2 linked regions of the Endozoicomonas gorgoniicola genome follow. The protein of the gene in region 1 interacts with the protein of each later gene in a pairwise test. Links are inferred from orthologs where the notes say so. Each region holds a gene or a part of one and is shown in the gene's direction. Other genes may lie near its edges.

Region 1 (3,234 bases):
GATTATTGCCTGACAGAAATAAACAGATGACACCATTTTATGCCGTTTTGTTGATCGATCTGTTTTCCGAAAAACAATAACAGGAAGAACAACTATGGTTGCTGCTACGCCCCTGGTGCAAACAGTGACAGAGCCTGAGGGCTATGTCATTGATGTCTGGCCTGAAAACCATCGCCTGCAGGTCATTACGCTCAGTCAGGATACCATTGTCGCCTTTAAGCAGGCGACGGAGCAGTGGAACCTGCAGTCCATTGAATACAAGCCGTTTCTCCGTTTTGCTGTGGCTGACCAGCTGGATAAAGTCTGTAAAGGCTCTTTGAGTCCCGGGCTGAACAGAATTCTGACGAACCGTGAAACCGGTGCCTTTTTGCTGCAATACGACAGTGATGAACCAGAGAGCGATACGGAATTTTACGTCAAACTGTCGACAGCCGTCTCACACCTGATTGGGGTGCCTAATTTTGATGCCATGTGCGGCAAGTATTATGCCCGCTTTGCCGTAGAGAATAAGGACAACAGCGACAGCTATTTAAGACAGGCTCATCGTCGTATGGAACTGCATAATGATGGCACCTATGTCAATGAGCGTACCGACTTTGTCTTAATGATGAAACTGGCAGAACGCAATGTGCAGGGTGGGGAGTCGTTACTGTTGCATGTGGATGACTGGCAGGAACTGGATAAATTCTATCAGCATCCACTCGCCCGGGAACCCATTGAGTGGGCATCGCCGCCCAGCAAGAATATTGATTATAAAGTCAGTCATCCGGTGTTTTTTGAAGAAGATGCGGATGGCAAACCCATGATGCTGTTTATTGACCAGTTTGCCGATCCCCAGAATATTGACCAGGGGCTGTACCTGTATGAAATGGGTGAGTCTTTGGAAAAAGACCAGAACTGTTTCGCTGTTCCTTTGCCTCCGGGTTCGATGCTGGTGATTCAGAACCATATCTGGTTACACGGCAGAGATCGTTTTATGGCGGACCCGGGGCTGTATCGTGAGCTTCTGCGTCAGCGTGGGCATTTTTATAAGTAGCAATACCATTTATAGCAGGGCTGTTGAATCTATGATCTATGACTTTATTGTGCTGGGCGGTGGAATTGTCGGAGTCTCGACTGCCTGGCAGTTACAACAGCGTTATCCGGATAAATCCATTCTGCTGCTGGAAAAAGAGTCTGAGCTGGCTCAGCACCAGACGGGTCATAACAGCGGGGTTATTCATGCCGGGGTGTATTACGCACCGGGCAGCCTGAAAGCGCGTTTCTGCAAAGCTGGTGTTCAGGCGACTATGGACTTCTGTGACCAGCATGGTATTCCTTATAAGCAGTGTGGCAAGTTGCTGGTAGCCACCAGTCACCTTGAATATCAGCGTATGGAAGCGTTGTATAAACGCTGTCAGGAAAACGGCATAGCAGTGGAATGGTTGGATGCAGAAGCGTTAAAAGAACGTGAACCGAACATTACCGGGGTAGGTGCTATCTATGTCAAAGCGACGGGAATTGTCGACTACAGACAGGTGACCAGGGCCATGGGGCGCTGTTTTGAGCAGCTCGGTGGTGAGGTTCGGTTGCGCTCCAACGTCGTCTTTATGGAAGAAGAGCCTCACTGCATCCGTCTGAAAGTACAGACCGACTCCGGACAGCAGTGGTTAATGGCCCGTTATCTGGTGTGTTGCAGTGGCTTAATGGCTGACCGGACGACCCGCATGCTTGGGATCAGGACAGACTTTCAGATTATTCCTTACCGGGGTGAGTATTATCAGCTGGCTTCGCAGCACAACCATATCGTCAACCATCTGATCTATCCGATTCCTGACCCGGATCTGCCATTTCTGGGCGTGCATCTGACCCGTATGATTGATGGTTCTGTGACCGTTGGCCCCAATGCGGTGCAGGGCTGGAAACGGGAGGGGTATGGGCATATCAACCTGAGCCTGAAGGATATGTGGGATATGCTGACGTTTGCCGGATTCTGGCGGGCTGCCCGGAGTCATCTGGTCACAGGGCTGAAAGAGACGATCGATTCCTTCTGGAAACCCGGCTACCTCCGACGGGTGCAGAAATACTGCCCCCGGCTGCAACGTTCGGACCTGAAACCTTACCCGGCAGGTGTTCGGGCTCAGGCCGTGATGAAGGACGGGACAATGGTCCATGACTTTTTGTTTGCAGAAAGCGCCCGCAGCCTGCATGTCTGCAATGCACCATCGCCTGCAGCCACCTCTGCCATTCCTATTGGTGACTATATCTGCCAGCAGGTGAGCCGTCGTCTGCCATCCGCAGAAAACGGTTCAGAAAGTAATCTGAAGAAACAGTCTTTTCCTGAAGTGGCTCATTAGCATAGAATGGGCGAACTGACCGAATGAGGTATTTGAATTGAAGATTACATTTACAGAAGCCGCTCAGAAATATCTGGCAGGTCTGCTGAAACGGCAGAACGTTGAAGGTATTGGCGTTCGCCTGTTCGTGACACAGCCTGGAACACCTTACGCCGAAACCTGTCTGGCTTACTGTAAGCCTGGTGAGGAAAAAGAGGGAGACCTGCTGCTGGAGCTGGAATACTTCAATTGTCATGTTGAAGGGGTCAGCGAACCTTTTCTGGAAGACGCTGAGGTAGACTTCTCTGAAGACAAACTGGGTGGTCAGCTGACCATCAAGGCACCGAATGCCAAGCTGCCTAAAGTGAATGAAGACAGTCCGCTGGACCAGAAGATTAATTACTTCCTGCAGACTGAAATCAACCCGGGGCTGGCTGCCCATGGCGGCATGGTGTCGCTGGTGGAAATTGATGACGGCTTTGCCATATTGCAGTTTGGTGGTGGTTGTCAGGGTTGCAGCGCTGTTGACCTGACTTTGAAAGACGGTGTAGAGAAAACACTGGTTGAACGCATTCCTGAGCTGAAGGGTGTGCGTGATGTGACTGACCACACTGTGACGGACAACGCTTACTTCAAATAATGAGGCGCTAGTGCAGGCAGCTCCTGCTTAAAGGCTGTCAAATCGTTGTTGAGAGCTCCCGGTTGATGATCGTTCCGGGAGTTCTCTGTGTACTAGACAACACCTCCCTTGTGAAAGACAGCCAGCTCCCCGGCTTTCATCCTGTTCCATTGTTCATTGGTAGTCAGCGGCTCTGTGGCAACCACGGTAACAATGTCGGATTGTGTTGTCTCTTTTGCGAAGTCGACAGTCAGTTCTGTATCCTTCAGGCAGGCCTGGTCAAAAGGTGCCTTGCGTGTA
Region 2 (3,276 bases), 800 kb from region 1 along the record:
CGCGATGGAGGAAGTGCAGCAACTCTTTTACGACTGGGGTTGCTTTGATGTTATTGATGAAGACTGTCTGTAACACCGATTCTGTCAGTGGCCCCGGCGGTCACTGACGCTTAACCTTAACCTTCTCTTTTCATATCGTTTACACTCTTACTCTGAACAAAACCAATAACATCCAATTCTTTTGGGAAGGTGTCCTATGTCCCGGTCTGATGACATCGTAATTGTTAATTGTGCCAGAACGCCCATGGGCAGTTTTCAGGGTTCCCTGTCAGGACTGTCTGCCACAGAGCTTGGGCTTGAAGCCGTAAGTGCCAGCCTGGAACGCAGTGGGGTAGATGGTCACAGTGTTTCCGAACTGATTATGGGCTGTGTCCTGCCTGCCGGGGTGGGGCAGGCTCCCGCCCGGCAGGTGTGTCGGGGAGCCGGGTTGCCGGACTCAGTTACCTGCACAACCGTGAATAAGGTTTGTGGTTCAGGTATGAAGGCGGTGATGATGGGGTGTGCGCAGCTTCTTACGGGAGAGTCTGACGTGGTGGTGGCCGGAGGCATGGAAAGCATGTCGGGCGCCCCCTATCTGCTGAAAAAAGCCCGGCAGGGGTTGAGAATTGGACACGCCGACCTTCAGGACTCAATGTTTGTCGACGGACTTGAAGACGCCTATGGCGGGCAGTTAATGGGCGTATTTGCTGAACAGACGGCGGTTCGCTTCAAGGTAAGCCGCGAAGCCATGGATGATTTTGCCATTGAATCACTGGAAAGGGCGCAGCAAGCCATAGCCAGTGACTGGTTTGTGAATGAGATTGTGCCGGTTGATGCAGGAAAAACCGGGCTGGTGGAAGTTGATGAACAACCCGGTAAAGCCAGGGTTGATAAAATCCGGACGCTCCGGCCTGCCTTTGCGAAAGACGGATCAGTCACCGCTGCAAACGCCAGCTCTATCTCAGATGGTGCTGCCGCCATGGTACTGATGCGAGAATCAGAAGCACTGGCTCAGGGGCTTCAGCCGTTGGCAAGAATTCATGGCTTTACCAGCCATGCCCGTGTACCTGCCGAGTTCACCATTGCCCCTGTAACCGCTATTGAGCAATTGCTTGGCAAGGTTGGCTGGTCAGCCAGTGAAGTGGATCTGTTTGAAATTAATGAAGCCTTTGCCGTGGTTACCCTGGTCGCCATGCAGGAACTGGGCCTGCCCCATAGTAAGGTTAATGTCTTTGGTGGAGCCTGTGCGCTTGGTCATCCACTGGGAGCCAGTGGCGCACGTATTATGGTTACCCTGATCAATGCCCTGCGGCAACGGGGTGGCAAACGCGGGGTTGCTTCACTCTGTATTGGCGGGGGAGAAGCGACTGCTATTGCACTGGAGTTGATTCATTCTCCGTAATAAGCATAATCGGTGCCTCGTTTGAGTTTAATGAGAGAGATGTTGTCATGGCAGTTGCCAGTGCAAGACACATTCTGGTAAACACCAGGGAAGAGGCTGAAAAGCTGAAGAAACAACTGGAAAAGGGTGCTGACTTTGCCCGGCTGGCCAAAAAGCACTCTGCCTGTCCGTCTGGTAAGAAGGGGGGTGACCTGGGTGAGTTTCGCCGTGGGCAGATGGTGAAGGCGTTTAACGATGTTGTGTTCAAAAAAGAAGTGCTGAAAATTCATGGACCAGTGAAAACCAGTTTTGGTTTTCACCTGATCCAGACGATTTACAGAAACTGATTCTGATTTATACGGCAGGAGCCTCACAGGCTTCGGATCGCTCAGGAGATAGCTCAGGAGATAGCTCAGGAGATAGCTCAGGAGATGACTCAGGAGTCTGAGAGCCCAGAGAAACCAGCCGTAGTTGACCAACATGAGTGCGTTGTTTCTTCTGGCGCACTTTTTCTGAGCGCATAAACAACGTGATTTCAGCGTTGACCGCTTCTTTCAGTTTTACTTTGCCCACTGGTTTGCCGTTCAGGTCGATGCGGCTGCGTCCGGGTTTGATGGACATCAGGTAACGTTCCTGAGACGTAAACAGTTTTAATGCACTTTTAATGATGGGCAGTGGGAATTCGCCAGTCTGTTTCATTTCATTATGAATGCCGACTTTCAACGGCCTGGGTGAGGACACCCGAAAAGCTTCCGGCCAACGCTCACGAACCATTCTCAATGCTTCTGATTTTGATACTTCCCCGGTTTGCCCGGCGTCTGTTGATGTAGGGTGTTCTTCCATGTTGTTCTGTTTGCTGTCAGGTTGCTCCACAGTGGTATTCTCTGTCTCTGGCAGGGATTCATTCCGGTTTTCAGTTGTGCATTCGTACTGCATTGTCTGTTTCTGTTTGACGTTGATGTAAACGCTTTTTATACCAGCCCGCCTTTAAACAGTGACCATGAGCCATTAATGTTCAAAGGTAGAATGAGTATCAGTGTATATCGATGGCACAGGATTTCAGATCCTGCAGTGATGTTACTTCCAAGGCCTGTTTATGGGTTGACTTCAGATAAACCGGCGGTGCCAGCCCTGCATCAAAAGCCTGCTTCCAGCGCATGGCACATAAACACCAGCGATCACCTTCCTGAAGTCCGGGAAAATCAAACTCTGGTTTTGGTGTAATCAGGTCGTTGCCCTGAAGCAGGGAGTATTCCAGAAACTCTCTGGTCATGCGGGCGCAGACAACGTGTAATCCCGGATCGTTACTGTCAGCATGACAAAAACCGTCACGAAACACACCAGTGGCTGGATTGAAGCAGCACGGTTGCAACGGTTCCCCAAATACATTTTTCTGCTGGCTGGTTTGAGCTTTCATGACCGACTCCCCTTGGTAACGGCAACACTATAGCCTGCCAGTCAAAGAAACAGAATGTTTCAGGACAGTTTTCTGAACGCTTTATGATGTTTTTGTAAAATCAGGGCGCTGTTGCTATGGCTTTGAGCATTAAAAAGACAGTTGTCCTATAACTTCAGGTCTGCTGTTACTGACGGTCAACCGGCTGGTTCGTTACTGACTCGTTATTGAGTTGCTGGATGAATTGATGCTGGATGAATTGATGCTGGATGAATTGTTGCTGGATGAATTGTTGCATAAATTGATACCAGACTTGTTGCCGGGTTGGATGCTGGTTTGCTGTCGTGCCTGTTTCAGTGACATGTTCAGCGCCTTTTTCCTTGGCAGAACTCTGTAAATACTGCGCAGATACTCAGACTTAATATTGTTTTTGCCGGTTCTGATACCAAGGTGTTTCAGATAGGCTTCCATATGACTGTCTGAAGGAATTTCCATAGAGTTCACTTGTTATTGTTTTGGT

The links.
Region 2: the proteins of lhgO (region 1) and NX722_RS10845 interact in binary tests that used the Escherichia coli proteins (3 or more experiments, as listed by UniProt). The link is inferred for Endozoicomonas gorgoniicola from one-to-one orthologs.

The regions. Positions count from the first base shown.
Region 1 is NZ_JAPFCC010000001.1:1,577,872-1,581,105, forward strand. Bases 290-3,201 are described here. They hold lhgO (L-2-hydroxyglutarate oxidase), read left to right. Parts: upstream 290-1,067; coding sequence 1,068-2,336; downstream 2,337-3,201. Other genes in these bases: glaH (glutarate dioxygenase GlaH), read left to right, coding at 290-1,036; nfuA (Fe-S biogenesis protein NfuA), read left to right, coding at 2,374-2,955; NX722_RS07215 (class II glutamine amidotransferase), read right to left, coding at 3,048-3,201. Also shown: more of glaH, read left to right, coding at 95-289; more of NX722_RS07215, read right to left, coding at 3,202-3,234. UniProt on the Escherichia coli protein: Catalyzes the dehydrogenation of L-2-hydroxyglutarate (L2HG) to alpha-ketoglutarate and couples to the respiratory chain by feeding electrons from the reaction into the membrane quinone pool.
Region 2 is NZ_JAPFCC010000001.1:2,380,019-2,383,294, reverse strand. The notes cover bases 114-3,067. They hold NX722_RS10845 (peptidylprolyl isomerase), read left to right. Parts: upstream 114-1,428; coding sequence 1,429-1,707; downstream 1,708-3,067. Other genes in these bases: NX722_RS10830 (hypothetical protein), read right to left, coding at 2,970-3,067; NX722_RS10835 (DUF2237 family protein), read right to left, coding at 2,394-2,777; NX722_RS10840 (ProQ/FinO family protein), read right to left, coding at 1,715-2,296; NX722_RS10850 (thiolase family protein), read left to right, coding at 197-1,381. In the rest of the region: NX722_RS10855 (hypothetical protein), read left to right, coding at 1-73; more of NX722_RS10830, read right to left, coding at 3,068-3,251. UniProt on the Escherichia coli protein: PPIases accelerate the folding of proteins. It prefers amino acid residues with hydrophobic side chains like leucine and phenylalanine in the P1 position of the peptides substrates.